Regions from separate parts of the Streptomyces tyrfis genome, predicted to be linked through region 3. Evidence: riboswitches for the same ligand, from Rfam matches in the RefSeq annotation. Region 3 holds a riboswitch; each other region holds the start of a gene.

Region 1 (7,707 bases), on a different contig from region 3:
TCCTGGCGGGGCGGCGGCGGCCTCGGCGTTCGCGGCCCGCGCGGTCAGACGTGGGTGTCCTCCGGAATGCTGACCAGCCAGCGGGTCTCGGGCCGGGGTCGCAGGTACAGCGCCCAGTAGAGCGTGGCGACCGCGGTGATGCCGCCGGTCCACAGCAGGTACTCGACCTCCTGCTGGGTCAGGATGTACGCGAGCACGACGATGAGCAGCACAGGGACGGCCGGCCACAGCGGCATGCGCCAGGCCGGGACCTCGCGGTGCGTGCCGCGTCGGCAGAGCAGCGCGGCCACAGCGACCAGCAGGTACATCCCGGTGACCGAGACGCCGGTGACGCCGTACAGGGTGTCGAGGTTGACGAAGCAGAGCGCCGCGCCGGGGACGCCGACGAGGAGGGTGGCGACCCACGGGGAGCCGAACCGGCCCAGCCGGGACAGCGCGTCGTTGACCGGGCCGGGCCACGCCTTGTCACGGGCGGAGGCGAACAGCACCCGCGAGTTCTGGATGACCATGACGATGCCCGCGTTGATGATGGCGAGGGCGACGCAGAGGCTGACGAAGGTGCCGACGGCCGAGTTGGACCAGGCGGCGACCATGGTGTTGAGATCGCCCGAGGTGAGCGCCGCCAGGTCCGGGGCGCCGAGTGTGATGGCGACGACGGGCACCAGGATGACCGCCGAGGAGATGGCCAGGGTGGCGAGCACCGTGCGGGCCACGTTGCGGCGCGGGTCCTCCAGCTCCTCCGAGAGGTAGACGGCCGTGGAGAAGCCCTGGGTGATGAAGAGCGCGATCGCGAGCCCCGAGACCACCATCATCGTGGTGACGGTGGAGACCGTGCCGTCCGGCGCGGCGACCTGGCCGTGCACCAGGGCGGAGGCCCCGCGCTCGGAGTGGGCGAAGCCGAGGACGGCGACGACGGCCGCCGCGACCACTTCGAGGACCAGGAAGATCCCCGTGATCCAGGCGTTGGCCCGCAGGTCCAGCAGCCCGGCGAGGGTGGCGAGCAGCATGACGCCCGCGCCCGCGAGAGGAGCCGGGATGTGCACGACGGGGGCGAGGTAGTCGGCCGTCCCCATGGCGATGACCGGCGGCACGATCATCACGACCAGCAGCGACAGCACGAAGACGAGCCATCCGGCCAGTCGGCCCGCCATGGTCGACACCATCGCGTACTCGCCGCCGGCGCTCGGGATGAGGGTGCCCAGCTCCGAGTAGCAGAAGGCGACCGCGATGCAGAGCAGCGAGCCGACGGCGATGGTGAGCGCGGTGTACGTGCCGAGGGTGGAGAACAGGTCCGGCACGACCACGAAGAGGGTCGAGGCGGGCGTCACGCACGACAGCGTGAGCAGTGTCCCGCCCACGACGCCGATGGAACGCTTGAGCTTCTGCGGGGTGGGGCCGGTCGCCGGCGCGAGCGCCTGGGGAGCGCTGAGCGTTTCGGTCATCGTGCGTTTCCGATCAACAGGTGTGATGTACGAGCACGGGAGCGGTATCGCCTCCAGACGAGGACGTGGCGTGTGTTCTCTTCACTCCCGGCGCGAACATGCAATCTTGACGAGTTCCATAGGTCAAGAGCCGTTTACCTTCGGAATTCGTTGTCCCGGTGATCCGTTTCGACGGTTTGAGCTTCTTCGGGCTTCTAGTCGCGGGGTGTCCGGGAGTACGGGAACCGCAGCCGGCCCCGCGGGGAAAGTTCCGCCCGTTCCGGATTCCGGACGGGCGACGGCACCCGGGGCGTCGAGTGCCCGGCGGTCGTGGGCCGTTCCGCGGGTCGCGGATCCTCCGATCAGGTGCCAGCCTGGATGCATGGCTTGGGCGTCATGGACGACTCGTGGTGTTTTCTCCGGGCACGGCGGCGTGCTCACGGACGAGGTCGGGGTCCTGACCGGGGACCTGACCGTGCATACGACCTGGGCGGACGACACGGCCCAGGTGACGGTGCAGTACACGGGCGCGATCGACTGGTTCACCATGTCGGGCAGCCCGGTGCCCTGCTGCTCCGAGGAGGACAGCCGGCGTCTGCACGAGGCGGCGGTGCGGTCCGTCCGGGAGGGCGCGGCGGCGAAGGTTCCCAGACCGCCGCTCGGCGGCCGGCCGCAGCGCCCGGCGGAGCGCGCCCAGGAATGAGGCACGCCGCACGAGGCGCGCCCCCGTCCGGGTGCGGGCGGGGGCGGGCGGCGCGACGGGGCGGGTGCGCCATGACGGGACGCGCCCCTCCGGGGAGCCGTGCGGCTCTCCGAAGGGGCGCGTCCCGTCGGTTCCGGGGCCGGCGCGGGGCCGGGCCGGGGGTGCGTCAGTACGCGCCGAACACGTTGTCGATCGAGCCGTACCGGTCGGCGGCGTAGTTGCAGGCCGCGGTGATGTTGGCGACCGGGTCGTAGCTGTCGAGCGCGGTGCCGGGCACGTGGTAGGCGCGGAACGTCGGGTCGATGACCTGGAGGAGGCCCTTGGACGGGATGCCGGCGGCGGCGTTCGAGTCCCAGTTGTTGATGGCCCGGGGGTTGCCCGAGGACTCGCGCATGATGTTGCGGTGGATGCCGTCGTAGCTGCCGGGAATGCCGTGCTCGGACATGATGGCGAGCGCTTCCCTGATCCAGCCGTCCAGGTCGTTCGTGTAGGCGACGGGGGCGGTCTTGACGGCGGCGACCGGGGCGGCGGAGATTCCGGCGGGGCCCTTGGAGCCGGCCTGGGCGCCGACGGTCAGCTTCATGCCCGGGTGGATCAGGGCGGGGTTCGCGCCGATGACCTCCCGGTTGTCCTGGTACAGCTTCTGCCAGCCGCCCTCGAGGGAGTAGTCCCGCGCGATCGTGGAGAGGCTGTCTCCGGCGATCACGGAATGCGTGACGGCCGCGCCCTTCGGCGCGGACGCGGTTCCGACCGTGGAGACGGCCGACACCGAGGTCTTCTCGGCGGCCTGCGCCGGGGCGGCCGAGGCGAATCCGGCTCCGATCAGCGGAAGCACCAGGGCGACTCCGCCCGTCGCCGCGGCGACGAGGCGGCGGTTCAGCGAAATGGTCGAGCGGCGACGGTACGTACCCGTTGCGGTCATGACGAATTCCTCTCCGTCGCCTGCGAGGTGAGCTGTCGGGTTCAGACTGGAGATGTCTGGCCGCACGAATGCGACTTCACCCCGAGCCGTTCCGGATACCGGACCGGCGGCCTACCTGGTTCCCCCGCTCCTGCCGTACGTGAGTGGGTCGGTTTCTCGGACGGCGGCAGGATTCGGCGTTCCGTCCGGATTGACCGTGACCGTAGGCGAGGAAAGCAGAACGAAACAAGTCCCTATTTATTGATCACAATTGATCCGCAAGATCAATTCATGGAATTCGCAGTAATCCACCTCACACGGCGGGGCCAACTTTCCTTGCCCAGAAAGGGTCCGGGCTCCGGACCGGGTCATCCGGCTGGCCTTTTCGTGACTCACGCCACGTGGCGACAAAAGGGACTTTTCGTATCACCCTCAAATGCCGCAGCACGCACCTAAAGCGCCTTTACTGACCAAAAATGTAATTCACCATAAATATGCTCAAAACCGGACATTCACCCCCCCCTGGGAGCGGACGCCGATGCGGCCGCCGTCCAGTCCTCACCCACGCTCCCGGGGCACCCGCCCGGCCCGGGAGCGGTCGCCCCGTTGCGCCGCCCGGGTGCACGGCCCGGCCCGGGCGGCGGCCCTCTCGACCGTCGCGCCCATGCGGGCCGCCCGTCGGTCGCAGCCCGGCCGGCGGCGCGATGACCAGCGGGAACGTCATCGCCGGGCCCAGCGCGCCACCGCCCCGCCGGGACGGTCGGGCCGTCGCGGCCCGGCCGGCCGGCGTCACGCGACTGCTCCGCACGGCGTGCGGAGCCGCATCCGCGCGCCTACGCTCGTTTCTGGATCAATGCCGCCAAAGGTCGTGATCTGACAGGAAGCGAGATCCCCATGGAGCGGCGCAGGTTGTCGGGATTGCTCGGGGAACTCGCGGCGGAATTCACCGGCACGATGGTCCTCATCCTCTTCGGCTGTGGCGTCGTGGCCCAGGTCGCGGCCGGCGGAGCGCTCACCGACCCCCGCGGCGGGCTGGGAAACCACGACAGCATCGCCTGGGCCTGGGGCCTCGGGGTCACCCTGGGCGTCTATGTGGCGGGCAGGCTGAGCGGCGCCCACCTCAATCCCGCCGTGACGGTCTCGCTCGCGGCGTTCAAGGGATTCCCCTGGCGAAAGGTCGTCCCCTATTCCCTCGCTCAGCTCGCGGGCGCCTTCGTCGGCGCCCTCGTGGTGCGCTGGAATTACACCGAGGCACTGGCCCGGGTGGATCCCGGGCACACCGTCAAGACGCAGGCCGTCTTCTCGACCCTGCCCGCCAACGGAAATATCGAACTACCCGTCACCGAATGGGGAGCGTTCCGGGACCAGATCATCGGGACGGCCATTCTGGTATTGCTGATCTTCGCGGTCACGGATCTTCTCAATACGGCGCCGGGCGCCAATATGGGCCCGTTCGTCGTGGGTCTCGTCGTGGTGGCCATCGGCATGGCTTTCGGAACCAACGCCGGTTACGCGATCAATCCCGCACGCGACCTCGGGCCCCGGCTGGCAAGTTTTCTGACGGGTTATGGAGGGGCGTGGCGGGACCAGTACGGGAATCTCTACTTCTGGGTGCCGATCGTGGGTCCGCTCGTGGGCGGCCCGCTCGGCGCCCTCCTCTACACGCACCTCGTCGGCCGTTTCATCCCCGCGGCGGAGCCGGAGCCGGAGGGCCGGATCCCCGCACCACCGGAGAGGTGACGACCGGTTCCCGCGCCGGACGCGGGCCCGAGGGGCCGGCACCGGCCGCGGATTCAGGAGAGGCGACACACCATGGCGGACTTCATCGGGGCGGTGGACCAGGGCACCACCAGCAGCCGCTTCATGATCTTCGATCATGACGGGAACGAGGTGGCCAAGCACCAGTTGGAGCACGAGCAGATCCTGCCCCGCCCCGGCTGGGTGGAGCACGACCCGGTCGAGATCTGGGAGCGCACCAACTCCGTGATGCAGAACGCGCTCCGCTCCGGGGGGCTGAGCGCCTCGGACCTGGACGCCGTCGGCATCACCAACCAGCGCGAGACCACCGTCGTCTGGGACCCCCGCAACGGCCGCCCGTACTGCAACGCGATCGTGTGGCAGGACACCCGCACCGACTCCATCGCGCGGGCGCTGGAGAACGACGGGCACGGCGAGGTGATCCGGCGCAAGTCGGGGCTGCCCCCGGCCACCTATTTCTCCGGCGGCAAGATCAAGTGGATCCTCGATCACGTCGAGGGCGTCCGCGCCGCCGCGGAGCGCGGGCACGCGGTGTTCGGGACCACGGATTCCTGGGTGCTGTGGAATCTCACCGGCGGTCCCGAGGGCGGCATCCACGCCACCGACGTGACCAACGCGAGCCGGACCATGCTGATGAACCTGGAGACCCTCGACTGGGACGACGAGCTGCTGGACATCTTCGGCATCCCCCGCAGGATGCTGCCGGTCATCAACCCGTCCTCGGACCCGGACGCGTACGGGTGCGCCTGCACCTCGCGGCCGTTGCGCGCCGCGATCCCGGTGACCGGGGTGCTCGGCGACCAGCACGCGGCGACCGTGGGGCAGGTGTGCTTCGAGCCGGGCGAGGCGAAGAACACGTACGGCACGGGCAACTTCCTCGTCCTCAACACCGGCACGGAACCGGTCCGGTCCTGGCACGGCCTGCTCACCACCGTCGCGTACCAGTTCGGGAAGACTCCCGCGGTCTACGCCCTGGAGGGCTCCATCGCGGTCACGGGGTCCGCCGTGCAGTGGCTGCGGGACCAGATGAAGATCATCAGCAGTGCGGCGGAGAGCGAATGGCTCGCCCGTACCGTCGAGGACAGCGGAGGCGTGTACTTCGTACCCGCGTTCTCGGGGCTCTTCGCGCCGTACTGGCGCTCGGACGCGCGCGGCGCGATCGTCGGGCTGGCCCGCTACCACACCAACGCCCATCTGGCCCGGGCCACGCTGGAGTCCATCTGCTATCAGACACGTGACGTGGTCGAGGCGATGGAGCGGGACTCCGGTGTCCACCTCGACGTGCTCAAGGTCGACGGCGGGGTCACCGCCAACGAGCTGTGCATGCAGATCCAGGCGGACGTCCTCGGCGTGCCCGTCAGCCGCCCGGTCGTCACCGAGACGACCGCGCTGGGAGCGGCGTACGCGGCGGGTCTGGCCACCGGGTTCTGGCGCGACGTGGGCGAGTTGCGGGGGCACTGGCAGGAGTCGATGCGCTGGGAGCCGCAGTGGGACGAGGGGCGGCGCGCCGAGGGGTACGAGAACTGGCGGCGGGCGGTCGAGCGCACCCTCGACTGGGTCAGGGTGGACTGACCGGCCCCGCCGACCGGCCGGTTGTCCGATCCCGCCCACCGGGCCCGTCGCCCGCTCCGGCCCGTCGGACGCCGCGGACGGATCGAGCGCCGGACGCCCGGCCCCCGCCGGGACCGCCGCGCGGGCGCAGCGGCCAAGTACGCCCGCGCGGCGGTCCGGGTCAGGTCAGGTCAGGTCAGGTCAGGTCAGGTCAGGATCAGCCGTCGGTGCGCAGTCCGGCGAGCAGGTGGTACACGGTCTCGGTGCCGCGGCGCAGGGCCTCGACGCCGATGTGCTCGTCGGTGCCGTGCATGCGCTTGAGCATGTCCCGGTTCACCGTGAACGGATACATGCCGTAGACGGGGATGTTCTGCTCCCGGAAGGGAACGGCGCTGGTCACCGCCTCGAACTGGCAGGCGGTGGCCCGTACTCCGGGGTGCGTCCGGCGCACGGCCGTCTGCCAGGCGCGGAAGACGTCCGTGTCGGACGTGGAGTCGGGCGTGGCCAGATAGCCGCGCAGCCGGTCCAGCGCCTCCTGTTCGCTCTCGCCGGGGTTCCCGACGACGGTCAGCGTCGCCCGGTTGCCGATCAGGGAGCGCAGCTCGGCGACGACGCGGCCGGGGTCGTCGGCGCCGGGCAGGAAGGCGGCCCGGAACTCGGCGGTCGCCGTGCCCGGCACGATGCTCGGGTAGTAGCCGGACCGCGCCGAGGTGAAGGCGAGGGTGGTCCGCAGCATCGCGTTGTGCAGTTCCGGGGTCTCGCTGAGCCGGATCACGGCCTCGCCGGCCCGGTCCCGTTCCGGTTCGCCGCGGGCGTCGAGCATCTGCCGGACGGCTTCGGCGAGCTGCCGGTCCGCGGTGGCCTCGGCGAGTTCGGCGAAGTACCGCCGGGACAGCGCGTTGGGCCGGATGTGGGCCCGCCACTCCCCCAGTTGCTCCAGCACCTCGCCCAGCCGGATCACGGCCTGTCCGGTGAACGGCTTGGAGGTGTGGGTGGCGTACGAGGAGGTCTCCAGGCGCAGCAGCAGGGAGCGCTTGTCGTTGCAGGTGAGCGTGGCGATCATGGGGGTGACGCCGTCGCGCTGGTCGAGCACCCAGCCGCCCTCGGTGACGACCGCGCCCGCCTCGACCCTGCCGGGGTGTTCGGTGAGGAACCAGCGCACCCCGTAGGGGCCCTGCTCCTCGTCGCAGTCGGACCAGAAGACGATGTCGCGGTCGAATGCGGCGCCCTCGCGGACGTGGCGCAGCAGGGCGGCGACGAAGGCGGCGTTGACGCCCTTCATGTCGAGCGAGCCTCGCCCGTACAGCTTGCCGTCCTTGATCTCGGCGGCGAACGGGTCGGTGGTCCAGGTGTCGCCGGTGGCGGGGACGACG
Region 2 (7,707 bases), on a different contig from region 3:
CAGGACGACGGCGGCCGCAGCCACGACGGCATACGCCTGTTTTGATCGTTTACGCAAGATTGCCCCTGCTCAGGAGTGAATCGGGCGGGCGAGGGCCCGGCCCGGACGGGGTGCTCTCGAAGTCTCGTGCGACCCCCGGGGCTTGAAGTATTCCGGGGGCGCTCGGAGGCACTCAATGATCGTTGTGTAACAACGCTCCACCACGTATGGCCAGCCCGGGCAGTACTGGTGACGGCTCGTCAGATTCTTCTTCGGGCGGCACTTCCTGCCGACGCGCCGGTCGCGTCGGGACGGCCGGACGCGTTGAGCACGGACCCGAGACGACCCGGGGAATCCGACTGCGCACAGAACCCCCGAGCTGCCGGAATCGCAGTACGACCCCGCACGCGTGCGACCCACGCGGGACGGAACGGGAAGCGTCACGGACGCGTCGAACGCGTTGGGATCTCCGCGGGCGAAGGGCCGCGCGCTGGTTCGTCGGGTGAGTTCCCGTGCCGGGCGCCCAGGACTGCCCGCTCGACCCGCCTCGTCACCGCGCCCTCCGGCCACACCTTCGTCGACCGCCTCGGCCAGTCGCCCACGACTCGCCAACTGCGTGAGCCCGCCCGCTCGCCGCGGCGGAAGCCGGGAGCTGGAGCCGTGGAAGGTCCGGCTCTACGACGCGCACCCCACGCTTCCCGCCGCCAACGGCGCGCCGGGCGTCGCCCTCGCCGCATGATCCGGGCATGCCGACGCCGACGTCACCGAGCGGGGTGCACGTCCGCCCGCGCCCCGGTGACCTCCGCGTCGCCTCGGACCACCCGACTGCTCCACTCGGCTTCAGCGAGGGCGAAGCAGCCTGATGCTCAAGCCATCGTGACGGACTGTGAGACATCCGCCCTCAGCGAACGGCAAAACTCTCCGACCTGGGCGTTTCAGCGGATCACCAGGACGTACCCCCATCATGATCTTCTGTACGTCCTGTACATTTCTTACAGGCGCTGACGCGGTCCCGACACGGGCCCGCGCAGGCCCTCGACGAGAGGCAGCCCATGTCGTTCCGCCCCGCCGCCCGATACGCACTGCCCGAGTTCACCGAGCGCACGGCTCATGGAACCCGCACCTTCGACCCGTACTCCAAGCTGCTGTCCGAGCGAATCGTCCTCCTCGGCACCGAACTCGACGACACCGCGGCCGGTGACCTGATCGCGCAGCTCATCCATCTGGAATACGCCGCACCGGACCTGCCGGTCTCGCTCTACATCAACTCCCCCGGGGGTTCGTTCGCGGCCATGACCGCCGTCCACGACACGATGGAGTTCCTCGCCTGCGAGGTGGAGACGTACTGCCTGGGCCAGGCAGGGGCCTGCGCCGCCGTCCTGCTGGCCGCGGGCGCCCCGGGCCGGCGGCATATGCTGCCCGGGGCCCGGGTGATCCTGCGTCAGCCCGCCCTCGCCGAGCCGGTACGAGGACGCCCGTCGGATCTGGAGAACGAGGCGGCGGAGCTGGAACGGGTCCGCCGGACGCTCGTCGCGCTGCTGGCCCGTCACACGGGCCGCGACGGCGCGCGTGTCGCCGGTGACATCGAGCGCGATCTCGTCCTCGATGCGCCGGGCGCGCTGGCGTACGGCCTGGCGGACCACGTCCTGGCGAGCCGGAAGACGTCGCTCCGGCCGTCCGGTCCGAAGTGAGCGACTGATGCGCACGCCCGAGACGCCTCCGCTTCCGGCTCTGACCCGCGCCGAGGGCGAGTTCATCGACCGCTACCTCGAAGTCGTCGATCAGCTGGGCCGGATCAATCCGGTGCACGGCGGCGACACCTACGGCGCGCTGCGCGCCGCGCAGGCACTGGCCGCGCATGCGGGCGCGCTGCGGGACGCCCTGACGCTCATGCACGAGCGCGGCGAGGCGCGGCTCCACGCCGGCACCCTCGCCCGGGCGCTGCGCGTGCTGGACGGGGAGCGGCGGTGCGGGCGGATCGCCCTGCCGCCCGTTCCGGGGAGTTGAGCACGCGTCCGGTCGCCGTCGCCGCCGCCGGAGAACCGGCCGCCTCCCCACACGACACGCCCGACGATCAAACCGATTTTCCTACTCTTTCAGCGTAGAAAACACCGTTTGCAGGCAAAATTCCAACTTGCGGTTTTCGGATGATAGGTGCACGAGATACGCCCTTACGTGCCTGATGCACACCGGGCGCACACGCGCAACCGGGTGCTCGAAAACGTCAGCTCCACTCGAACAGGTCAGTCGTGAGGACTCTCACATATCGTCGTTTCAGCTCGGAAATACGACTGTCGGTGAGTCAAGATCCCTGGGACGACAAGCCCCCGCCACCGCGGCGGGGCGGTCCGGGCGGACGCCGAGTCCTGCCGCCGCCCGGATGACTGGTCGACGGAAGTGGATCGGCAGGAGTGGAGGACCCGAGCACAACGGGTCGACCGGTTCACGGTCGGCCCTCGGGGTGAAGCCGCCGAGCGCGGCCGGGCAACTTCGCCAGCCCGAACCCGACAGGTCATCCTTCACAGGCGGCTGACGAAGGGTTGCGCATGACTGCGCAGGTTCATGTCCCGTCTCTGCTCGCCCGGGCCGGTACGGCCTCGGTTCTGACTCTGGCCGCCGTCGGGGGCACCATGCTCGCCCCGGGCGCCGCCACGGAGGCCCAGGCGGCCGCTCCATCGCTGAAGGCGCTCAACATCGCGGCGTCGAAGAAGGGGGCGCCGTACCGGTGGGGGGCGAGCGGCCCCTACCGGTTCGACTGCTCCGGCCTGACGGTCTATTCGTTCAAGAAGGCCGGCAAGAAGCTCCCCCGCACCGCCCAGCAGCAGTACAACAAGACCCGCCATGTCTCGGCCCGGCACCGGCAGCGCGGTGACCTGGTCTTCTTCCACTACGGTCGCAGCGTCTACCACGTGGGGATCTACGCCGGGCACAACAAGATCTGGCACTCGCCGAGGACCGGCGCGGTCGTCCGCCTGGAGAAGATCTGGTCGAAGAGCGTCTACTACGGCCGCGTCCGCTGACGCCTCGCCCTCCGGCGGCCGGGTCCTCCGGCCTCCTCCGGCACGCCGGAGGGCCCCGCACGGCGCCGCACCGGCACCGGGGAGGCGGCCCGTCCGGTAAGACCTGGCCGGCCGGGCGAAACGTTCAGCTCCGCGCGGAGCCGCCGCACGGCAGGTCGATCCACACCGTCTTGCCGCCGTCGGCGGTGGGGGTGACGTGGAGTCGGCCGCCGCGCTCCTCGGCCAGCTTCCGGATGATCACCATGCCTCGCCCGTTGTCCTGCTGGACGGCCACGGGCAGCCGTCGGGGCAGGCGCGGGTGGCTGTCCGTCACTCCGAGGCGCAGCAGCTCCTCCCGTTCCAGCCTCAGCTCCACGGTGAAGGTGGGCGACTGGCCGAGGGTGTGCTGGACGGCGTTGGTCGCGAGCTCCGAGACGATCAGCCGGACGGCGTCGGCGAGGCCGTCGTCCGCGGTCAGGCCCCATTCGGTGAGCACTCGGAACGTGTGTCTGCGGGCCGCCGGGACCGAGACCGGCTCGCTCGGCAGAGTGATGCTTGCTTCCTGATGGTCTGCCACGGCGAGCCACCCCTTTCCCACCCGGACCGGCACGTTCCCGGTCCTGGTTCCGCTTCGCGTCAGATTGCCACTGATCGCACCCGCTGTGACGCCGATCCCACAAGATATGCATATATCTGTCGCTCGATGCGGTGAACGCGGCCGCGCGAAACCGCACGCGCGCGCCGCACCGACCGCCCGGCGCGAGAGGGAGGGAGCCCGCGCATCCGGCGCGGACCCGTGGTACGACGCCGCGAGCCCGGGGAGAAGGTCCGGAGCCCGCGTCACGCCTCGGGACCGACCCGCCGGAAGACCGCGCGGACAGTCGGCCGACACCAGTCGGCGATCAACCGCGTCAGGGCCGGGCGGCGGGATGCGGCCGACCGAGGTGAACCGGCTGCTGGACACGTACGGCGTGGCCGGCGCGGGGCCGCGCACGCTCCTGGCCGGTCCGCCCGAGGAGGTCGTCACGTCGGACTTCTCCGCTCGGCACGAACCGCGCCGGCGGCGGAGCAGCCGCAGCACGGGGCTGAACGAGTGCGTGGAGACCGGCCCGTCCGGTGCCGGCCGGCTGTCCGCCCCGGACTCCAGGTGCGTGTCCGGTCCGCCGCCGCGGTTCGCCGCGGCGGCGGACCGGGCCTCGTTCGTCTCCGGTCCGTGCCGCGCTCCGGTCAGCTGACCGGAGCGGTCCGCCGCACGGTCTCCACCGCCGCGTCGACCTGCTCGTCCGTCAGATCGGCGCGCGCGGTCAGCCGCAGCCGGGAGACTCCGTCGGGCACCGACGGCGGACGGAAGCACCCTACGGCGATCCCCGCTTCACGGCAGTCGGCCGCCCAGCGGGCCGCCGCGTCCGCCGAAGGGGCCCGTACCGAGACCACCGCCGAGTCCGGGCGCACCGCCGTCAGACCGGCCGCGGTGAGCCGCTCGAAGAGCCCGGCGGCGACCGCGCGGACCCGGGCGGCGCGCCCCGGCTCCCGGGCGAGCACGCGCAGGGCGGCGAGGGCCGCGCCGACGGCGGCCGGGGCCAGGCCGGTGTCGAAGATGAACGTCCGGGCCGTGTTGACGAGGTGCTCGATCACCCGGGCGGGGCCGAGGACCACCCCGCCCTGGCTTCCCAGGGACTTGGAGAGGGTGAGCGTGGCGACCACGCCCTCGTCGCCGGCGAGCCCCGCGACGGCGAGCGAGCCCCGGCCGCCCTCCCCCAGCACACCCAGGCCGTGTGCGTCGTCGACGAGCAGCGCCGCCCCCTCCGCCCGGCACACTCGGGCCAGGGGGGTCAGCGGTGCGGCGTCGCCGTCGACCGAGAAGACCGAGTCGGTGACCACGAGGGCCCGCCCTTCGCGGGTCCGCAGGGCCTTGCGCACGGCGTCGGGATCGGCGTGCGGGACGACGAGGGTCTCGGCCCGGGACAACCGGCAGCCGTCGATGATCGACGCGTGGTTGCCCGCGTCGGACACGATCAGCGAGCCCCGGCCGGTGAGCGCGGTGAGGGCGGCCAGGTTCGCGGCGTACCCCGACGACAGCACCAGCGCTGCCTCGAACCCGCAGAACGCGGCCAGTTCGTGTTCGAGTTCGGCGTGCAGGGCGGTGGTGCCGGTGACGAGCCGCGAGCCGGTCGCACCGCCGCCCCAGCGGCGCGCGGCGTCGGCCGCCGCCGCGGTGACCTCGGGGTGCCGGGTCAGCCCCAGATAGTCGTTGCTCGCGAGGTCCAGCAGCTCGGCCGCGGCGGGGCGGGGGCGGAGCGTCCGGACGAGTCCGGCGTCCGCGCGGCGGCGTGCCGCGTCGTCGATCCAGTCGAACGGGGCGTAGGACATGGGCGGTCCTTTTGTAGGCAGTTCACAGACCCTAACCGCGGGCGCAGCAGGGCATGGTGTGGCAATACACACACCATTCACAGGGTCTGTTGTCCGGTTCCTCCTTGGCTGCGGGGTGCGCCATGGGCCAGGATCAACGCCATGGACCTCCTGAACACGCTGGTGGACAAGGGGCTGCGGCGCGAGCCGCCGACCCGTGAAGAAGCGCTCGCCGTACTGGCGACCTCGGACGACGACCTGCTCGACGTGGTGGCCGCGGCCGGGAAGGTGCGCCGTCAGTGGTTCGGGCGGCGGGTGAAGCTGAACTATCTGGTCAACCTCAAGTCCGGTCTCTGCCCCGAGGACTGCTCGTACTGCTCCCAGCGGCTCGGTTCGAAGGCCGGGATCCTCAAGTACACCTGGCTGAAGCCGGAGGACGCGTCGAAGGCCGCCGCCGCGGGTGTGGCGGGGGGCGCGAAGCGGGTGTGCCTGGTGGCGAGCGGCCGCGGCCCGACGGACCGCGACGTCGACCGGGTGTCGGAGACCATCGCGGCGATCAGGGAGCGGCACGAGGGCGTCGAGGTGTGCGCCTGCCTCGGGCTGCTCTCCGACGGGCAGGCCGAGCGGCTGCGCGCGGCGGGCGCCGACGCGTACAACCACAACCTCAACACGTCCGAGGGGACGTACGGGGACATCACCACCACCCACACCTACGCGGACCGGGTGGAGACCGTGCGGCAGGCACAGGCGGCCGGGCTCTCCGCGTGTTCCGGGCTGATCGCCGGGATGGGCGAGACCGACGCCGACCTGGTCGACGTGGTCTTCTCGCTGCGCGAGCTCGATCCGGACTCGGTGCCCGTCAACTTCCTGATCCCGTTCGAGGGAACCCCGCTGGCGAAGGAGTGGAACCTCACCCCGCAGCGGTGCCTGCGGATCCTGGCGATGGTCCGGTTCGTCTGCCCGGACGTGGAGGTGCGGCTCGCGGGCGGGCGGGAGGTGCATCTGCGGTCGATGCAGCCGCTGGCGCTGCACCTGGTCAACTCGATCTTCCTGGGCGACTACCTCACCAGCGAGGGGCAGGCCGGGCAGGCGGACCTGGACATGATCACGGACGCCGGTTTCGAGGTGGAGGGCGCGGACACGACGACGCTGCCGGCGCACCGCGCCCCCGGTGGGGACGGCTGCGAGTCGGGGGGCGGCGGCGGGTGCGCGCCGTGCGCCGACGCGCCCGGGGCGGACGACGCCGGGGAGGGTCCGGCGGCGCGCCCGGATCTGGTGGCGGTGCGCCGGCGCGGCGCGGGCACGGATCTCGCCCCCAATGCCTGAGCCGCTCTCCCCCGCCGAGCTGCGCTCCCTGGACCGCGCCCATGTCTGGCATCCGTACGGCCCGATGCCCGGGCGCCAGGAACCGCTGGTCGTGGAGTCCGCGTCCGGGGTGCGGCTCCGGCTGGCCGAACCGGCCCACGGACGGCGTGAACTGGTCGACGGCATGTCGTCGTGGTGGTCGGCGGTGCACGGCTACAACCACCCGGTGCTCAACGCGGCGGCCCGCGGTCAGCTGGACCGGATGAGCCATGTGATGTTCGGGGGTCTCACCCATGAGCCCGCCGTGCGTCTGGCCACGAGGCTGGTCGGGATCACCCCGGAGCCGCTGCGGCATGTCTTCCTCGCGGACTCGGGCTCGGTGTCGGTCGAGGTCGCGGTCAAGATGTGCCTGCAGTACTGGCGTTCGGCCGGACGGCCCGCCAAGCAGCGGCTGCTGACCTGGCGCGGCGGCTATCACGGGGACACCTGGCAGCCGATGTCCGTGTGCGACCCCGAGGGCGGCATGCACGAGCTGTGGCGCGGCGTGCTGCCCGAACAGGTCTTCGCGGACGCGCCGCCGTCGGGTTTCGACGCGGAGCCGGACCCTGACTACGTGCGCCGCCTGCGGGAACTGGTCGCGCGGCACGCCGACCGGCTGGCGGCGGTGATCGTGGAGCCGGTGGTGCAGGGCGCGGGCGGGATGCGGTTCCACTCCCCCGCCTATCTGAGGGTGTTGCGCGAGGCGTGCGACGCGCATGACGTCCTGCTGGTGTTCGACGAGATAGCCACGGGTTTCGGCCGTACGGGAAAGCTGTTCGCGGCCTCCCACGCCGGGGTCGCGCCGGACGTCATGTGCGTGGGCAAGGCGCTGACCGGCGGCTATCTGACGATGGCGGCGACCCTGTGCACCGCCCGCGTCGCGGACGGGATCTCCCGCGGCGAGGTGCCGGTGCTGGCTCACGGCCCGACGTTCATGGGCAATCCGCTGGCCTCCGCCGTGGCCTGCGCCTCCGTCGACCTGCTGCTGGACGGCGACTGGGAACGGGACGTCGAACGGATCGGCGCGGGGCTGCGG
Region 3 (7,707 bases):
ACCCGACGGAAGCACCCGGAGATCGACCGCCATCTGGCCGTCGCCGATCTCGTCGTCCTGAACAAGGCCGACCGGGTCGGGGACGAGGAGCTGGCACGCGTGCGCGACGCCGTCGCCGCGACCGGCACGCCGGGCGCCGACGGCACGTCGGGCGGCACGGCGGGCGCGGTCATCTGCGCCACGTACGGGCGTGTCGACCCCGAGCTGCTCTTCGATCCGTCGCTGCGCCCGGACGGCGAGGAGAAGGCGCGCCAGCTCAGCTTCGAGGACCTGCTGTCGGCGGAGCGGGCCGAGGGGGAAGGGGCCGACGCCGGGCACGAGCACCATCTGCACGCCGCGTACGAGAGCGTGTCCTTCACCGCCGACGTGCCCATGGACCCCCGACGGCTGATGGAGTTCCTCGACTCCCGGCCGCAGGGGCTCTACCGGATCAAGGGCTTCGTCGACTTCGGCGCGGGCGACCGCGCCAACCGGTACGCGCTGCACGCGGTCGGCCGGTTCCTGCGGTTCGAGCCGCAGCCGTGGACGCGCGGCGAACCGCGCCTCACCCAGCTGGTGCTGATCGGCTCGGGCATCGACCCGGAGGCCCTGCACAAGGAGCTGTCCGACTGCCGTCGGACGGACACGCCGACCGTCGACGCGCCGGCCCCGGTCCCGGGCGTGTCGGGCCCGGGCGTGTCGGTCCCTGTCGTGTCGGATCCGGGCGTGTCGGATCCGGGGGCCGCGGTGTTGAACGCGGCGCAGGACACCGCACTGGAGCGGGGCATGTGGGGCGTCCTGCGGTATGTGCGGCGGCCCGACGACGAGGAGTGACGAGGGATGTGCGGGGGAGCGGCCCGGCCGCTCCCCCGCACATCGTCCGCCGGGCCGGTTACGCCGGTCCCGCGACCGCCGCGACCGGCTTCGCCAACGGCGCCCCCGAACCGTCACGCCGCGGGTCCGGCGCCGGCAGCTCGGCGGGCGCGCCGTTCTTCTGCGCGGCCCGCGCGGGGGCGGCGCCCGCCCAGGCGAACACCAGGGCGTCCTCGCCCTTGAGGAACCGCTGGCAGCGCACCCCGCCGGTGGCCCGGCCCTTGCGCGGGTACTGGTCGAACGGCGTGAGCTTGCACGTCAGCATCGAGTCGTCCAGCAGGCCGTGCGAGCCCGCCACCGTGAACACCACCCCGTCCGCCGCCGGGTCCACGGCCGTGAACGAGATCACCGAGGCGCCCGCCGTGAGCTTGATCCCCGCCATCCCGCCGGCGGGCCTTCCCTGCGGCCGCACCTGCGCCGCCTGGTAGCGCAGCAGTTGGGCGTCGGACGTGATGAAGACCAGGTCCTCCTCGCCCGTGCGCAGCTCGGCCGCGCCGACGATCCGGTCGCCGTCCTTGAGGGCGATGACCTCCAGCTCGTCCTTGTTGGCCGGGTAGTCCGGAACCACGCGCTTGACGACCCCCTGCAGGGTGCCGATGGCCAGGCCGGGGGACGACTCGTCCAGCGTGGTCAAGCAGACGACTTCCTCATCACTCTCCAGGGTGAGGAATTCCGAGACCATCGCCCCGCCCGAGAGGTTGGGCCCCGCGTGCGTGTCCGGCAGCTGCGGCAGATCGACGACCGAGAGCCGCAGCAGCCGCCCCGCCGACGTGACCACACCGATGTCGCCGCGGGCCGTCGCCGGCACGGCGGACACGATCACGTCGTGCTTGGCGCGCTTGGCGTCCTCGGCGAACACGATCGGCTCGTCGTTCGCGGTACGGGCCAGCAGACCGGTCGACGACAGCAGCACCCGGCACGGGTCGTCCGCGACCTGCAGCGGCACCGACGCGACCTGCGTGCCGGCCGACTCCAGCAGCACCGTGCGCCGCTCGGTGCCGAACTTCTTGGCGACCGTCGCCAGTTCCGACGAGACGAGCTTGCGCAGCGCGGTGTCCGACTCGAGGATCGTGGTCAGCGCGTCGATCTCCTTGTTGAGCCGGTCCCGCTCGCTCTCCAGCTCGATCCGGTCGAACTTGGTCAGCCGGCGCAGCGGAGTGTCCAGGATGTACTGCGTCTGGATCTCGCTCAGCGAGAAGCGCTGGATGAGCCGCTCCTTGGCCTGCGCCGAGTTGTCGCTGGAGCGGATGAGCCGGATGACCTCGTCGATGTCGAGCAGCGCGACCAGCAGGCCCTCGACCAGGTGCAGCCGGTCGCGGCGCTTGCCCCGGCGGAACTCGCTGCGCCGGCGCACCACGTCGAAGCGGTGGTCGAGGTAGACCTCCAGCAGCTCCTTGAGGCCGAGCGTGAGCGGCTGCCCGTCGACCAGCGCCACGTTGTTGATCCCGAAGGAGTCCTCCATCGGGGTCAGCTTGTAGAGCTGCTCCAGCACCGCCTCGGGCACGAAGCCGTTCTTCACCTCGATGACCAGACGCAGCCCGTGCTCGCGGTCGGTCAGGTCCTTCACGTCCGCGATGCCCTGGAGCTTCTTCGACCCGACCAGGTCCTTGATCTTGGCGATCACCTTCTCCGGACCCACCGCGAAGGGCAGTTCGGTGACCACCAGGCCCTTGCGACGGGGCGTGACGTTCTCCACGGAGACGGTGGCACGGATCTTGAACGTCCCGCGGCCGCCGGCGTACGCGTCCTTGATGCCGCCCAGGCCCACGATCCGGCCGCCGGTCGGCAGGTCGGGTCCGGGGATGAACCGCATCAGGGTCTCCAGGTCCGCGCCCGGATGCTTGATCAGATGGCGGGCGGCGGCGACGACCTCGCCCAGGTTGTGCGGCGGCATGTTGGTCGCCATGCCGACCGCGATCCCGGACGCCCCGTTGACCAGGAGGTTCGGGTACGCGGCCGGGAGCACGGAGGGCTCCTGCTCCTGACCGTCGTAGTTCGCCTGGAAATCGACGGTGTCCTCGTCGATCGACTCCGTCATCAGGGACGTCGCGTCGGCCATCCGGCACTCGGTGTACCGCATGGCGGCCGGCGGGTCGTCGTTGCCGAGCGAGCCGAAGTTGCCGTGGCTGTCGACCAGGGGGAGCCGCATGGAGAACGGCTGCGCCAGACGGACCAGCGCGTCGTAGATCGACGCGTCGCCGTGCGGGTGGAGCTTGCCCATGACCTCGCCGACGACGCGCGCGCACTTCACGAAACCGCGGTCGGGGCGCAGTCCCATCTCGTTCATCTGGTACACGATGCGGCGGTGCACCGGCTTCAGGCCGTCACGGGCGTCGGGCAGGGCCCGCGAGTAGATGACCGAGTACGCGTACTCGAGGAAGGAGCCCTGCATTTCGTCGACGACGTCGATGTCGAGGATGTTCTCCTCGAAGTCGTCCGGCGGCGGGGTCTTCGTGCTGCGGCGGGCCATCGCTGCTGCGACTCCTTCACGGATTCTGTTCGGGCAACCTCAGGTTCTGTCGCGGACCATTGTGGACCGCCGCACTGACATCACCGACCTCGCCCCGTCCCTAGCGCGGTCCCCGGACCCGTCCGACGGTACCCCCGGACCGGTCCGGAGAGCGCGCGCCGGGTGGTGCGCCCCTCTTTCACGCGAACTTCCGCGGTATGGGAACTTCGTCAGGTGCCTGTGCGCTTGCTTACAGTGGCAGGTCTCGCAGCAAAACCAGTAACGCGATCGAAGGGACGTACATGCCCATGGGTCACACGGCCACAGCCCAGGCCGGTTCCGGCGGCTTGACAGCGACCGAGCACCGCCTGGCCAACGGCCTGCGCGTGGTGCTCTCGGAGGACCATCTGACCCCGGTCGCCGCGGTCTGCCTCTGGTACGACGTCGGATCACGCCACGAGGTCGAGGGGCGCACCGGCCTGGCGCACCTCTTCGAGCACCTGATGTTCCAGGGCTCCGCCCAGGTCAAGGGGAACGGGCACTTCGAGCTGGTGCAGGGCGCCGGCGGTTCGCTCAACGGGACCACCAGCTTCGAGCGCACCAACTACTTCGAGACGATGCCCGCGCATCAGCTGGAGCTGGCCCTCTGGCTGGAGGCGGACCGGATGGGCTCCCTGCTCTCCGCGCTCGACGAGGAGTCGATGGAGAACCAGCGCGACGTCGTCAAGAACGAGCGGCGCCAGCGCTACGACAACGTCCCGTACGGCACGGCGTTCGAACGGCTGACGGCGCTCGCCTACCCGGAGGGCCACCCGTACCACCACACTCCGATCGGCTCGATGGCGGATCTGGACGCCGCGACGCTGGAGGACGCCCGCGCCTTCTTCCGCACGTACTACGCGCCGAACAACGCGGTGCTGTCGGTCGTCGGCGACATCGACTCCGAGCAGACGCTCGCCTGGATCGAGAAGTACTTCGGCTCCATCCCGTCCCACGACGGCAAGCAGCCGCCGCGCGACGGCGCGCTGCCCGAGGTCATCGGGGAGCAGCTGCGGGAGGAGGTGCGCGAGGAGGTCCCGGCGCGGGCCCTGATGGCCGCCTACCGGCTGCCGCACGACGGCACCCGTGAGTGCGACGCGGCGGACCTCGCGTTGACCGTGCTCGGCGGCGGCGAGTCGTCGCGCCTGCACAACCGCCTGGTCCGCCGCGACCGCACGGCCGTGGCGGCGGGGTTCGGGCTGCTGCGGCTGGCGGGCGCCCCGTCGCTGGGCTGGCTGGACGTCAAGACGTCCGGCGGCGTGGAGGTGCCGCAGATCGAGACGGCGGTCGACGAGGAGCTGGCCCGGTTCGCCGCCGAGGGGCCGACGCCGGAGGAAATGGAACGCGCGCAGGCGCAGTTGGAGCGCGAGTGGCTGGACCGGCTCGGTACGGTCGCGGGCCGCGCCGACGAACTCTGCCGGTACGCCGTGCTGTTCGGCGACCCGCAGCTGGCCCTGACGGCCGTGCGGCGGGTGCTCGACGTGACGGCGGAGGAGGTCCAGGCGGTCGCCAAGGCCCGGTTGCGTCCCGACAACCGGGCGGTGCTGGTCTACGAGCCGGTGGAACCGGCCGAGTCCGCGGACGGCGCGGACGCCGACGAGACCGACGCCGACGACACCGACGCGCACGAAGGAGCGGGCAAGTGACCGACGCCGCGACTGGAGTATCGATGCAGTTCCACCCCCGCCCGGCCGCCGGCGTCGCCCGCCCCTGGGCCTTCCCCGCGCCGGAGCGCGGTTCGCTGCCCAACGGGCTCACGGTGCTGCGCTGCCACCGCCCGGGCCAGCAGGTGGTGGCGGTCGAGATCGTCGTCGACGCCCCGCTGGACGCCGAGCCCGAGGGCCTGGACGGCGTGGCCACGATCATGGCGCGGGCCCTGTCCGAGGGCACCGACAAGCACACCGCCGAGGAGTTCGCCGCCGAGCTGGAGCGCTGCGGCGCCACGCTCGACGCGCACGCCGACCACTCCGGCGTCCGGGTGTCCCTGGAGGTCCCGGCCTCCCGGCTGGCCAAGGCGCTCGGGCTGGTGGCCGAGGCGCTGCGGGCCCCCGCCTTCGCCGAGAGCGAGATCGAGCGGCTGGTGCGCAACCGGCTCGACGAGATCCCGCACGAGCAGGCCAACCCGGCCCGGCGCGCCGCCAAGCAGCTCTCCAAGGAGCTCTTCCCCGCCACCTCGCGGATGTCGCGACCGCGTCAGGGCACCGAGGAGACGGTGGAGCGGATCGACTCGGCGGCGGTGCGCGCCTTCTTCGACGCCCATGTCCGTCCGTCCGCGGCGACCGCCGTGGTCGTCGGCGACCTGACCGGCATCGATCTGGAGGCCCTGCTCGCCGAGACGCTCGGGGACTGGTCCGGCGACACCGCCGAGCCGCGTCCGGCCCCGCCGATCACGGCCGACGACACCGGTCGCGTGGTCGTCGTGGACCGTCCGGGCGCGGTGCAGACGCAGATGCTGATCGGCCGGATCGGGGCCGACCGGCACGACAGCGTGTGGCCGGCCCAGGTGCTGGGCACGTACTGCCTGGGCGGCACGCTCACCTCGCGGCTGGACCGGGTGCTGCGCGAGGAGAAGGGCTACACCTACGGTGTCCGGGCCTTCGCCCAGGTCATGCGTTCCTCGGCCCCGGACTCCGCCACCGGGGCGACCGGTGCGGCCATGCTCGCGATCAGCGGATCGGTGGACACCGAGTCGACCGGACCGGCGTTGTCGGACCTGTGGACGGTCCTGCGGACGCTGGCGGCCGAGGGGCTCACCGACGAGGAGCGCGAGACCGCGGTGCAGAACCTCGTGGGCGTCGCACCGTTGAAGTTCGAGATGGCGGCCTCGGTCGCCAGCACCCTCGCCGACCAGGTGGAGCAGCATCTTCCGGACGACTACCAGGCCCACCTGTACGCCCGGCTCGCGGAGGCCGGCACGGTCGAGGCGACCGCGGCCGTGGTCAACGCCTTCCCGGTCGACCGGCTGGTGACGATCCTCGTCGGGGACGCGTCCCGGATCCAGGAGCCGGTGCGGGCGCTGGGCATCGGTGAGGTGTCGGTGGTCACCGGCTGACGGCGGCGCCCGGGCGCGCCCGGGGGCGGGGCTCGCCCCGTGCTCCCGCGGCCCCGGTGCGGGCGACGGGGCGGGGAAGCGGGCGCCCGGCCTCGTCCGCGTGCGGGCGGATGCCGTCCCGGCCCCGAGGTACGGGAAAAGGCCTCCTCGACGTGCGCCGGGCGCGGGGCGGCACCCGCCGCGCGGATGTGAGGGGGAGCCCTGTGGGCGATGTCTCGCCGGGCCTTCCCCGAGATCCGTTCCGGCGGCGGGGTTGCCCGTACGCCCTGTGGCATGCGCTACAAAACGGCTTGTGCGTTTGGCGAACGAACAGACAGGCGCATAGCGTCTACCAGGCTGTTCGCCCCTCGTACGTCGCGACCGCGACGCACCGGACAGCCATCGCCGAGTCCCCGCCGGGCATACGCCCGAGGGAGCCGGGGACCCACGCAGTCCCTGGGGTGAATCGGACGTCCGGGTCTTCATGAGGCCGGGACGCCCGTAGGAGACCTTCCTGCTCCGAACCCGTCAGCTAACCCGGTAGGCGAGAAGGAAGGAAAGGACCAGCCACTTCATGGCGTTCACCCGTGCCACCGGGAAGCATCGTGCCCCGAACCGGCTGACGTGCACCGGTGCGAAGATCGCCGGGGTCGCGGCCCTGGCCGCCACCGGCGTCGTCGGAGGCGTCGCCTCTCCGGCTCTGGCCGCGGAGACAGAGGCCCCCGCCGTCGACGAGACCGGACTGAACCAGGTCATCGCCATCGAGGACGTCATCGCCGACCGGATCGACGCCCAGGCCGCGGCTCAGCAGCACCAGGCCGACGTCGCCGAGGCGAAGGCGGCGGCCCAGCGAAAGGCCGAGGCCGAGAAGCGCGCCGCGGCCAGGGCGAAGGCCCGGGCCGAGGAGAAGCGCGCCGCCGAGGCGCGGGCCGCCCGCTCCGCCGAGCGCGCCCGCCTGGGCGCCTTCCGGCTTCCGGTGGCGGGCTCCTACGTCACCACCGGGTACAAGTCCAGCGGTTCGCTCTGGTCCTCCGGAAGCCACTCGGGCATCGACTTCCACGCGGCTTCCGGCAGCTCCGTCGTCGCCATCGGCTCCGGTACGGTCGTCGAGGCCGGCTGGGGCGGCGCGTACGGCAACAACATCGTGCTCCGGATGACGGACGGCACGTACACGCAGTACGGGCACCTCTCCTCGATCGGCGTCCGGGTCGGGCAGAGCGTCCTGGCGGGTCAGCAGATCGGGCTGTCCGGCTCGACCGGCAACTCCACCGGCCCGCACCTGCACTTCGAGGCCCGGACCACTCCCGCCTACGGCTCCGACATCGACCCCGTCGCG
Region 4 (7,707 bases), on a different contig from region 3:
CGCCGGGCAGCTTCACCTACGCCTCCCACCAGGCGATGTTCGCGGGGTTCCTGCCGACCCCGGCCGGCCCGGGGCCGCACCCGCGGCTGTTCGCCGCCCGGTTCGCGGGCAGCGAGTCCACCGCCTCGGGCACCTTCGTCTTCGACACCCCCGATCTGCCGTCGGGCCTCGCCGCGGCGGGGTACCGCACGGTGTGCATCGGCGGCGTCGGGTTCTTCAACAAGCAGGGGGCGCTGGGGTCCGTGCTGCCCGGGCTGTTCCAGGAGAGCCACTGGGAGCCCGGGTTCGGGGTGGCCTCGCCCACGTCCTTCGAGGCGCAGGTGGCCCGGGCCGAGGAGGTGGTGGCCGCGCTCCCGTCGGAGCAGCGGCTGTTCCTCTTCGTCAACGTGTCCGCGCTGCACCAGCCCAACTGGTTCCACACCCCGGGGGCCACGCGGGAGGCCGGCGATTCCCGCGCCACCCACGCCGCCGCGCTCGAATACGTCGACGCGCACATCGGCCGGCTCTTCGCCGCCGCGAGCAGCCGGCGACGCTGCTTCGCCGTCGTCTGCTCCGACCACGGCACGGCGTACGGGGACGACGGCTACACCGGGCACCGGATCGGCCACGAGTCGGTGTGGACGGTGCCGTACGCCCACTTCTTCCTGGAACCGGGAGCCTCCGCGTCATGAGCCGCACCACGACCGCCGCGCGGGCCGTCCGCCCGTATCAGAGCTATGTCTACGCCTACCCGCACAAGACGGCGTACCGGCCGCTGCCCGACCGGCCCGAGCTGCGCGAGCTGTGGGCGGGCGAGCGCAGGGACGCGCTCTCGCTCTATCTCCACATACCGTTCTGCGAGGTCCGCTGTGGCTTCTGCAATCTCTTCACCCGGATCGGCGCTCCGGACGAGCTGACGACCCGGTACCTCGACGCGTTGGACCGGCAGGCCGTCGCCGTCCGCGACGCGCTGGACGACGCGGAGCCGGTGCGGTTCGCCGCGGCGGCGTTCGGCGGGGGCACTCCCACGTTCCTGACCGCGGCGGAGCTGGAGCGGCTCTGCGACATCGCGGAGAAGCGGATGGGCGCCGATCTGCGGTCCGTTCCGCTGTCCGTCGAGACGTCTCCGTCGACCGCGACCGCCGACCGGCTGGCCGTTCTCGCCGACCGGGGCGCGACCAGGATCAGCATCGGGGTGCAGAGCTTCGTCGAGGCGGAGGCGCGGGCCGCCGTCCGGCCGCAGCGGCGCGCCGACGTGGAGGCGGCCCTGGACCGAATACGCGACGCCCGGGTCCCGGTCCTGAACATCGACCTGATCTACGGCATCGACGGGCAGACCGAGGAAAGCTGGCGGCTCTCGCTGGACGCCGCGCTGGGCTGGCGGCCGGAGGAGCTGTATCTGTACCCGCTGTACGTGCGCCCGCTGACCGGTCTGGGGCGGCTGGGCGCGGACGGCGAGGCCGCGGCCGACGCCGCCTGGGACCAGCAGCGGCTGCGGCTGTACCGCGCGGGCCGGGACCATCTCCTGGCGCACGGCTACGAGCAGGTGTCGATGCGGATGTTCCGCCGTGCCGACGCCGCGCGCGCGGACGGGCCCGACGACTACGCCTGCCAGACGGACGGCATGATCGGCCTGGGGTGCGGAGCCCGTTCGTACACCTCGCGGCTGCACTACTCCTTCGACTACGCGGTGGAGACGCGGGAGGTCCGGGCGATCATCGACGGCTACACCGCCGCCGAGGACTTCTCGCGCGCCGAGGTCGGGCGGTACGTCGATGGCGACGAGGCGCGTCGGCGCCATCTGCTGCAGTCGGTGCTCCAGGCGGCGGGGATGCCGCTGGACGGGTACCGGGAGCGGTTCGGCAGCCTCCCCGCCGAGGACTTCCCCGCCGAGCTGGCCCGTTTCGAGGAGCGTGGCTGGCTGGACGCGGCGGCCGGGGCGGCCGGTCTGCTGCGGCTCTCCCCCGAGGGCCTGGCGCACTCGGACGCGCTGGGCCCCGAGCTGTTCTCCCCGGCCGTGCGGTCAGCGATGGCCGCGTACGAACTGAAGTGAGCGCCTCCATGGACCTGACCATCCTCTACCGCGGTCCGCTCGCGTCCTGCGACTACGACTGCCCGTACTGTCCGTTCGCCAAGCGGCGGGACAGCCGGGAGCAGCTGCGTGCCGACCGGGCCGCGCTGGAGCGGTTCACCGCGTGGGTCGCGGCGCGGTCCGGCGACGACCGGATCTCGGTGCTGTTCACGCCGTGGGGCGAGGGGCTGGTCCGGTCCTGGTACCGGCGGGCCCTGGTGGAGCTGGCGGGGATGCCGCACGTCGGCCGGGTCGCGATCCAGACCAATCTCAGCGGCCGTACCGGCTGGCTGGCCGGGGCCGGGGACGCCGGGCGGGAGAAGATCGCGCTCTGGTGCACCTACCACCCGGGGCAGACGCCGTACGAGCGGTTCCTGGCGAAGTGCCGGGAGCTGTCCGCGCTCGGCGTCCGCCACAGCGTCGGCGTGGTCGGGCTCGACGAGCATCTCGGCGAGGCGCGGCGGCTGCGCGCCGCGCTGCCCGACGAGGTCTATCTGTGGGTGAACGCCGCGGAGGGGCACACCTACACGGACGAGGAGGCGGACCGCTGGACGGAGCTGGACCCGCTCTTCCCGTACAGCCGCCATCCGCACCGGTCGGCCGGGCTGCCCTGCCGGACCGGCGAGTCGGTGATCTCGGTCGACGGCGACGGCACGGTGCGGCGCTGCCACTTCGTCAGGTCCGAGCTCGGCAACCTCTACGACGGGAGCTACCGGGACGCGCTGCGCCCGCGTGCCTGCCCGCTGGCGGTGTGCGACTGCCATATCGGCTATGTGCATCTGGAGACGCTGCCGCTGTACGACGTGTTCGCGGGCGGGGTGCTGGAACGGATACCGGCGGCCCCGCCGTCGTCGTCCGCCGGGCCGGTCGGAGCGACGGTCCTGCCCCTGGCCGGCCGGCGGACGGGGCCGGGGCCGTCGTGACGCCGGACGCCCGGGGCCGGGCTCGGGCACGGGTGGCGCCGTCCGCCGGGGCTCGGCTCAGAGGGGCAGGAGGTCGGGCCGCTTCGCCTCGACGTGGTCGCCCGAGGACTCGCCGCGCAGTCGCCGTCCGATCCACGGCACCAGGTGTTCGCGCGCCCAGTGGATGTCGTCGCGGCGGACCTCGAACGTGCCGCGCGGGGCCTGCGGGGGCCACGGCTGGTCGGGGTCGACGGGCACCTCGATCCCGAGGACCTGGGCGGCCCGCAGCGCGACCCTGGTGTGCCCCTCGGGCGACAGGTGGAGCCGGTCGTCGTCCCAGGCGCGCCGGTCCTGGACGGACCGCAGCGACCACAGGTCGAGGACGGGGCAGCCGTAGCGGTCGGCGATGGCGCGCACATGGGCGGTGTAGGTGGCGATCTTGCCGCGCAGATGACGCAGCACGGGAATGCCCCGGGTGTCGAAACCGGTGGTGACCATGACCACGCCGACCGACTCGGTCAGTTCGGCGACCGCGCGCTCGAAGCGCTCGGCCACGTCGTCCGGGTCGGTGCCGGGCCGGATGATGTCGTTGCCGCCCGCGCAGAAGGTCACCAGGTCGGGGGCCAGGTCCTTGGCGCGCGGCACCTGCTCCGCGACGATCTGGTCGAGGAGGCGGCCGCGTACGGCGAGGTTGGCGTACCGGAAGTCCGCGTGCGTGGGGCCCTGGGCGCCCGTCGCCTCGTCGGGGTCCGGAAGCTGGTCCGCGAGAAGTACCGCGAATCGGTCCGCCCAGCCGACGTAGGTCCCGTCCGGGCCGGGGTCTCCGACTCCTTCGGTGAAGCTGTCGCCGATCGCCGCGTACGACCCGATGGCGCCTTGTCGGTCGATGACGCCACGTTGTGTTTTTCTCGAATCGTCTGCCACAACCGCTTATCCTGCACCGACGAATGTGACCTACGCGACCGTAATAAGGGGTTGACGGGTGGTGAGATAGACCACCCGACGAGGGCCGCGACGCCGGGAATAACGGAGAGGGGCGGTGCGCCGCAGCGCACCGCCCCTTCGCATGGCCCGGGTCGTGCCCGGGCCCGCCCGCCGTCCGGCCGTTCGGCTCAGACGTAGACGCCGTGCGCGGCGAGGTAGGCGATCGGGTCGATGTCCGAGCCGTACGCCGGTCCGGTGCGGACCTCGAAGTGGAGGTGCGGTCCGGTGGCGTTGCCGGTGGAGCCGGAGAGGCCGATCTGCTGACCGGCGGTCACGGACTGGCCGGCCGAGACGGAGATCGAGGACAGGTGGCCGTACTGCGAGTAGCGGCCGTCGGGGTGCTTGATGACGACCTGGTTGCCGTACGCGCCGCCCCAGCCGGCGGTGACGACGGTGCCGGAGGTGATGGCCTTCACGCTGGTGCCGGTGAAGACGGGGAAGTCGATTCCGGTGTGGCTGCCGCTGGACCAGTTGGATCCGGAGGCCCGGTATCCGGTGGTGTGGTTGCCGGGGACCGGGTGGACGTAGCCGGAGGCGTTGCTCCGGGCTGCCGGGGCGGAGGCGGTCGCGGCCTTGGCCGCGGCGGCCACCGACGGCGCGGAGAGCGCCTTCGACGGCAGGGCGGCGCCCGCGCCGCCGCCGGCGGGCGCGGAGTGGGAGGAGCCCTGGGCGCCGAGCGTCAGCTTCGCTCCGGGGTGGATCAGGCTCGGGTCGTCCCCGATGACCTCGCGGTTGTCCTGGTACAGCTTCTGCCAGCCGCCCTCGACGCCGTGCTCGGCGGCGATCTTGGACAGGTAGTCGCCGGCGACGACGGAGTACGTGATGGCGGCCGGCTTCTCCGCGGCCCGCTGGGCCGGGACGGTGTGCGCGGCGGCGGGGGCCGAGGCCGGGGTGGCGGCGTGGGCGCCGGCCGCTCCGAACAGCGGCAGGGCGATCACGGCGGCGCCGACGCCCGCGGCGGCGACGCCCCGGGCGATGACGCTGGACTTGGTACGACGGTGGTTACCCGAGATGGGCATGGTGCGCTTCCTCTCCGGCGCCTGCGAGGTGAGCTGTCGGGTTCGGGCTGGAGATGCCCGGCCGTGCCTCGCACGGCTTCACCCCGAGCCGACCGGATCTCTTCGGTCGGCGGCCTACCTGGTTCCCCCGCTCCTGCCACGCGTCGACGGGTGCGATATCCGACCGGCGGCAGGATTAGGCGTTCCGACCGGATTGACGGTGACCGTAGGCGAGCCGGGACGACGAGAACAAGCCGCCGATTCCGGAGAAGGAATCGGCGGCGGGAATTCATCGAGGAATTACGGTCACACTGCGTGGCTCAGGATCTTGAATTTCCCTTATCCCGTCGGGAATGACGGACCGCCCCACCGGCACGCACGGTCACGGATATGATCCCGCTCACGAGCGCGAATCCAGCCCACGAAACAATGCACACACAGGCCAACAAATCACCTCAATATGGACATTTGACAGGTGTCGCGTGCCGGGACCTGCGCAAACTCCGCCCGGCCGGCCCTCATAAACGTCGGCGAATCCTGGGGGCCCCGGCCGGTCCGGGCCCGTGAAGCCGCGACCGAGATCCTTTTGAAGTCCGTCGATCACATGCGCGGGCGAACAGCACCCCCTTCGCCTCCCGCAAACACCTCGCATCTCATGACGGGTCGAACCGGAGCCGGATGAGAGACGGCGGCGGAATCCGGTCACCACCCGGCCCGCGAATTCCGCACTCTCGGAATGCGCACGATAAAGATCGATTTCTTCACCGCCCCTTTCCGTCGGGGAAACGGTCCGGATCCGGCTCCCGGCACGCCCCGGAACCACGGCCGGCCGGACGGGGCGTCAGGAGCGGGCCCGGGCGTTCCGTCCGGCCGGGCGGCACGGGCCTGGCGCGGGTATCGACAGGGCGACGATGAACTGGTTGCCTGATGAACCGATGAGAAACCCATGTCGTATCGTCGCGGGAGTGGCCTTGTCGGCGACTCGTGCCGACGGCCGGACCCTCCAGGAGTCACTGTGACGCAGCAGCTGCCGCAGATCCCGTCGACGGAGCCCGAACTGGCGGGCGTCCGCAACTTCCGCGACGTGGGCGGCCTGCCCACCATGGACGGTCGGCGGGTGCGGCACGGAAGGCTCTTCCGCAGCGGTCATCTCGCGCACGCCACCGCCGAGGACGCCGCCTTCCTCAGCGGTCTGGGGCTGCACACGGTCTTCGACTTCCGCAACTCCGCCGACCGCCGGCTCGACGGGCTCGACGTGGAGCTGCCCGGCGTGCGGAACATCAGCGTCCCGCTCTCCGACCCGGCCGACGGGGCCGAGTTCTGGCGGATGGTGCGCGACGGCGACATCGGTCAGCTGCGCGCGCTGCTCGCGGACGGCAAGGGGGCGAAGCGGATGATCGCGTCGTACCGCGAGATCGTGCTGACCCGCACCGCCGAGCACAGCCGGGTTCTGCACGCCCTGGCCGAGGACAGCGTTCCGGCGCTGATGCACTGCGCGGCGGGCAAGGACCGGGCCGGTCTGACGATCGCGGTGTCGCTGCTCGCGGTCGGGGTCGAGCGCGACGCCATCGAGGCCGACTACCTCAAGTCCAACGAGGCGCACCGCCGTTACCGGATCCGCCGCAGCGACACCTCGGCGGACGGCATGTCGGCCGAGGTGCTGGAACTGCTCAGTCCGCTCTTCGGCGCCCAGCCCGAATATCTCGCCGCGGCCTTCGCCGCCATCGAGGAGACCTGGGGCGACACGGAGCGGTATCTGACCGAGGGCCTGGAGCTGTCCCCCGGCACCCGTGAGCGGCTGCGCGACCGGCTCGTCGAAACGGCCTGACCGCGGCCCCGCCCGGAAGCGGTGGTCAGCCCTTGCCGGCCACCGCGAAGAGCAGATAGAGGAACGCCGCGAAGACGTGTCCGGCGATGAGATAGGCGATCAGCCGGATCACCACGCCGCGCGGGAAGTTCCGCTCCTGGGCCTCGTACTTCTTGGTCGACCCGAGCGGGTCGAAGTTCTCGGAATCGGACATGACAGTCCTCTCTGGCAACCGGCCGGGCCGGTCTCAGTGATGGTGGACGCCGCCGCCGAGGCACAGCTCGGCGGCGGGGCTCTGAAGCAGGGTGTGGACGAAGAGGAGTTCGGCGCCGTCGTGGTCGACGGCGGTGATCCGGTGTGGGGTGAGCGAGTCGAAGTGCGCGCTGTCGCCGGGGGCGAGGTCGTGCACGGTGTCCCCGAGCGTCACCCGCAGGTGCCCGGCGAGCACGTACAGCCACTCCTCGCCGGGGTGCACACGCACCAGGTCGCCCTGCGCACCGTGCGGGACCCGGACGCGGAGCGCCTGCATCGCCCGGCCGGAGCCGCCGGCCCGCTGGTACTGCCAGCCGTCGGCCTCGGCGCCCTCGAACTTCCCGCCGCGGATGATCGCGTCCCGTTCGGGGGGTGTCTCGCCGAGAAGCTCGGAGACCGTCGTACCGTAGATTCTGGCAAGACCGAGCAGCATCGGCAGCGACGGCTGCCGACGGCCCGTTTCGAGCCGGGAGAGATGGGCGGGCGACAGCCCGGCCCGCTGGGCCGCGGCCTCCAGGGTGAGACCGCGGGCACGGCGCAGGTCGCGCAGGCGTGGCGCGACCTCGGGCAGCTCGTCGGCCACCGCTCCGTCCGGAGTGTTCATGTACCCATTGGGCCAAAAACTTTCCTCTGGGGCAAATTTCTTACCTCTGAGGCAAAGAGCCCGCCGCACGCCCCCCACCTCGGGGCCGCACCGGGCCTGCGCCGGGCCGG

What was found. Region 3 has a riboswitch for cyclic di-AMP ahead of WA762_RS05735 (M23 family metallopeptidase). Riboswitches for the same ligand answer to the same signal wherever they lie in the genome.
Region 1: linked by a shared signal. The riboswitch ahead of WA762_RS14875 (LysM peptidoglycan-binding domain-containing protein) and the one ahead of WA762_RS05735 (M23 family metallopeptidase) in region 3 are both predicted to bind cyclic di-AMP.
Region 2: linked by a shared signal. The riboswitch ahead of WA762_RS11890 (C40 family peptidase) and the one ahead of WA762_RS05735 (M23 family metallopeptidase) in region 3 are both predicted to bind cyclic di-AMP.
Region 4: linked by a shared signal. The riboswitch ahead of WA762_RS03825 (M23 family metallopeptidase) and the one ahead of WA762_RS05735 (M23 family metallopeptidase) in region 3 are both predicted to bind cyclic di-AMP.

Annotation. Positions count from the first base shown of each region.
Region 1 is NZ_JBAGJZ010000016.1:64,485-72,191, forward strand. It holds gene WA762_RS14865 (APC family permease) at 45-1,442, opposite strand; gene WA762_RS14870 (hypothetical protein) at 1,804-2,124, shown strand; gene WA762_RS14875 (LysM peptidoglycan-binding domain-containing protein) at 2,291-3,046, opposite strand; cyclic di-AMP (ydaO/yuaA leader) riboswitch at 3,049-3,207, opposite strand; gene WA762_RS14880 (MIP/aquaporin family protein) at 3,920-4,765, shown strand; gene glpK (glycerol kinase GlpK) at 4,838-6,355, shown strand; gene WA762_RS14890 (M20/M25/M40 family metallo-hydrolase) at 6,552-7,707, opposite strand, start outside.
Region 2 is NZ_JBAGJZ010000012.1:67,192-74,898, reverse strand. It holds gene WA762_RS11910 (S8 family peptidase) at 1-57, opposite strand, end outside; gene WA762_RS11905 (hypothetical protein) at 596-718, shown strand; gene WA762_RS11900 (ATP-dependent Clp protease proteolytic subunit) at 1,032-1,670, shown strand; gene WA762_RS11895 (hypothetical protein) at 1,678-1,986, shown strand; cyclic di-AMP (ydaO/yuaA leader) riboswitch at 2,359-2,522, shown strand; gene WA762_RS11890 (C40 family peptidase) at 2,526-2,999, shown strand; gene WA762_RS11885 (ATP-binding protein) at 3,124-3,555, opposite strand; gene WA762_RS11880 (hypothetical protein) at 3,908-4,213, shown strand; gene WA762_RS11875 (8-amino-7-oxononanoate synthase) at 4,206-5,348, opposite strand; gene bioB (biotin synthase BioB) at 5,490-6,653, shown strand; gene WA762_RS11865 (adenosylmethionine--8-amino-7-oxononanoate transaminase) at 6,646-7,707, shown strand, end outside.
Region 3 is NZ_JBAGJZ010000005.1:104,924-112,630, forward strand. It holds gene WA762_RS05715 (CobW family GTP-binding protein) at 1-813, shown strand, start outside; gene WA762_RS05720 (DNA gyrase/topoisomerase IV subunit A) at 872-3,322, opposite strand; gene WA762_RS05725 (M16 family metallopeptidase) at 3,604-4,986, shown strand; gene WA762_RS05730 (M16 family metallopeptidase) at 5,010-6,392, shown strand; cyclic di-AMP (ydaO/yuaA leader) riboswitch at 6,765-6,932, shown strand; gene WA762_RS05735 (M23 family metallopeptidase) at 6,946-7,707, shown strand, end outside.
Region 4 is NZ_JBAGJZ010000003.1:142,226-149,932, forward strand. It holds gene WA762_RS03805 (STM4013/SEN3800 family hydrolase) at 1-671, shown strand, start outside; gene WA762_RS03810 (STM4012 family radical SAM protein) at 668-2,032, shown strand; gene WA762_RS03815 (STM4011 family radical SAM protein) at 2,041-2,973, shown strand; gene WA762_RS03820 (SGNH/GDSL hydrolase family protein) at 3,031-3,876, opposite strand; gene WA762_RS03825 (M23 family metallopeptidase) at 4,065-4,955, opposite strand; cyclic di-AMP (ydaO/yuaA leader) riboswitch at 4,961-5,114, opposite strand; gene WA762_RS03830 (tyrosine-protein phosphatase) at 5,950-6,762, shown strand; gene WA762_RS03835 (DUF6126 family protein) at 6,788-6,955, opposite strand; gene WA762_RS03840 (helix-turn-helix domain-containing protein) at 6,989-7,597, opposite strand.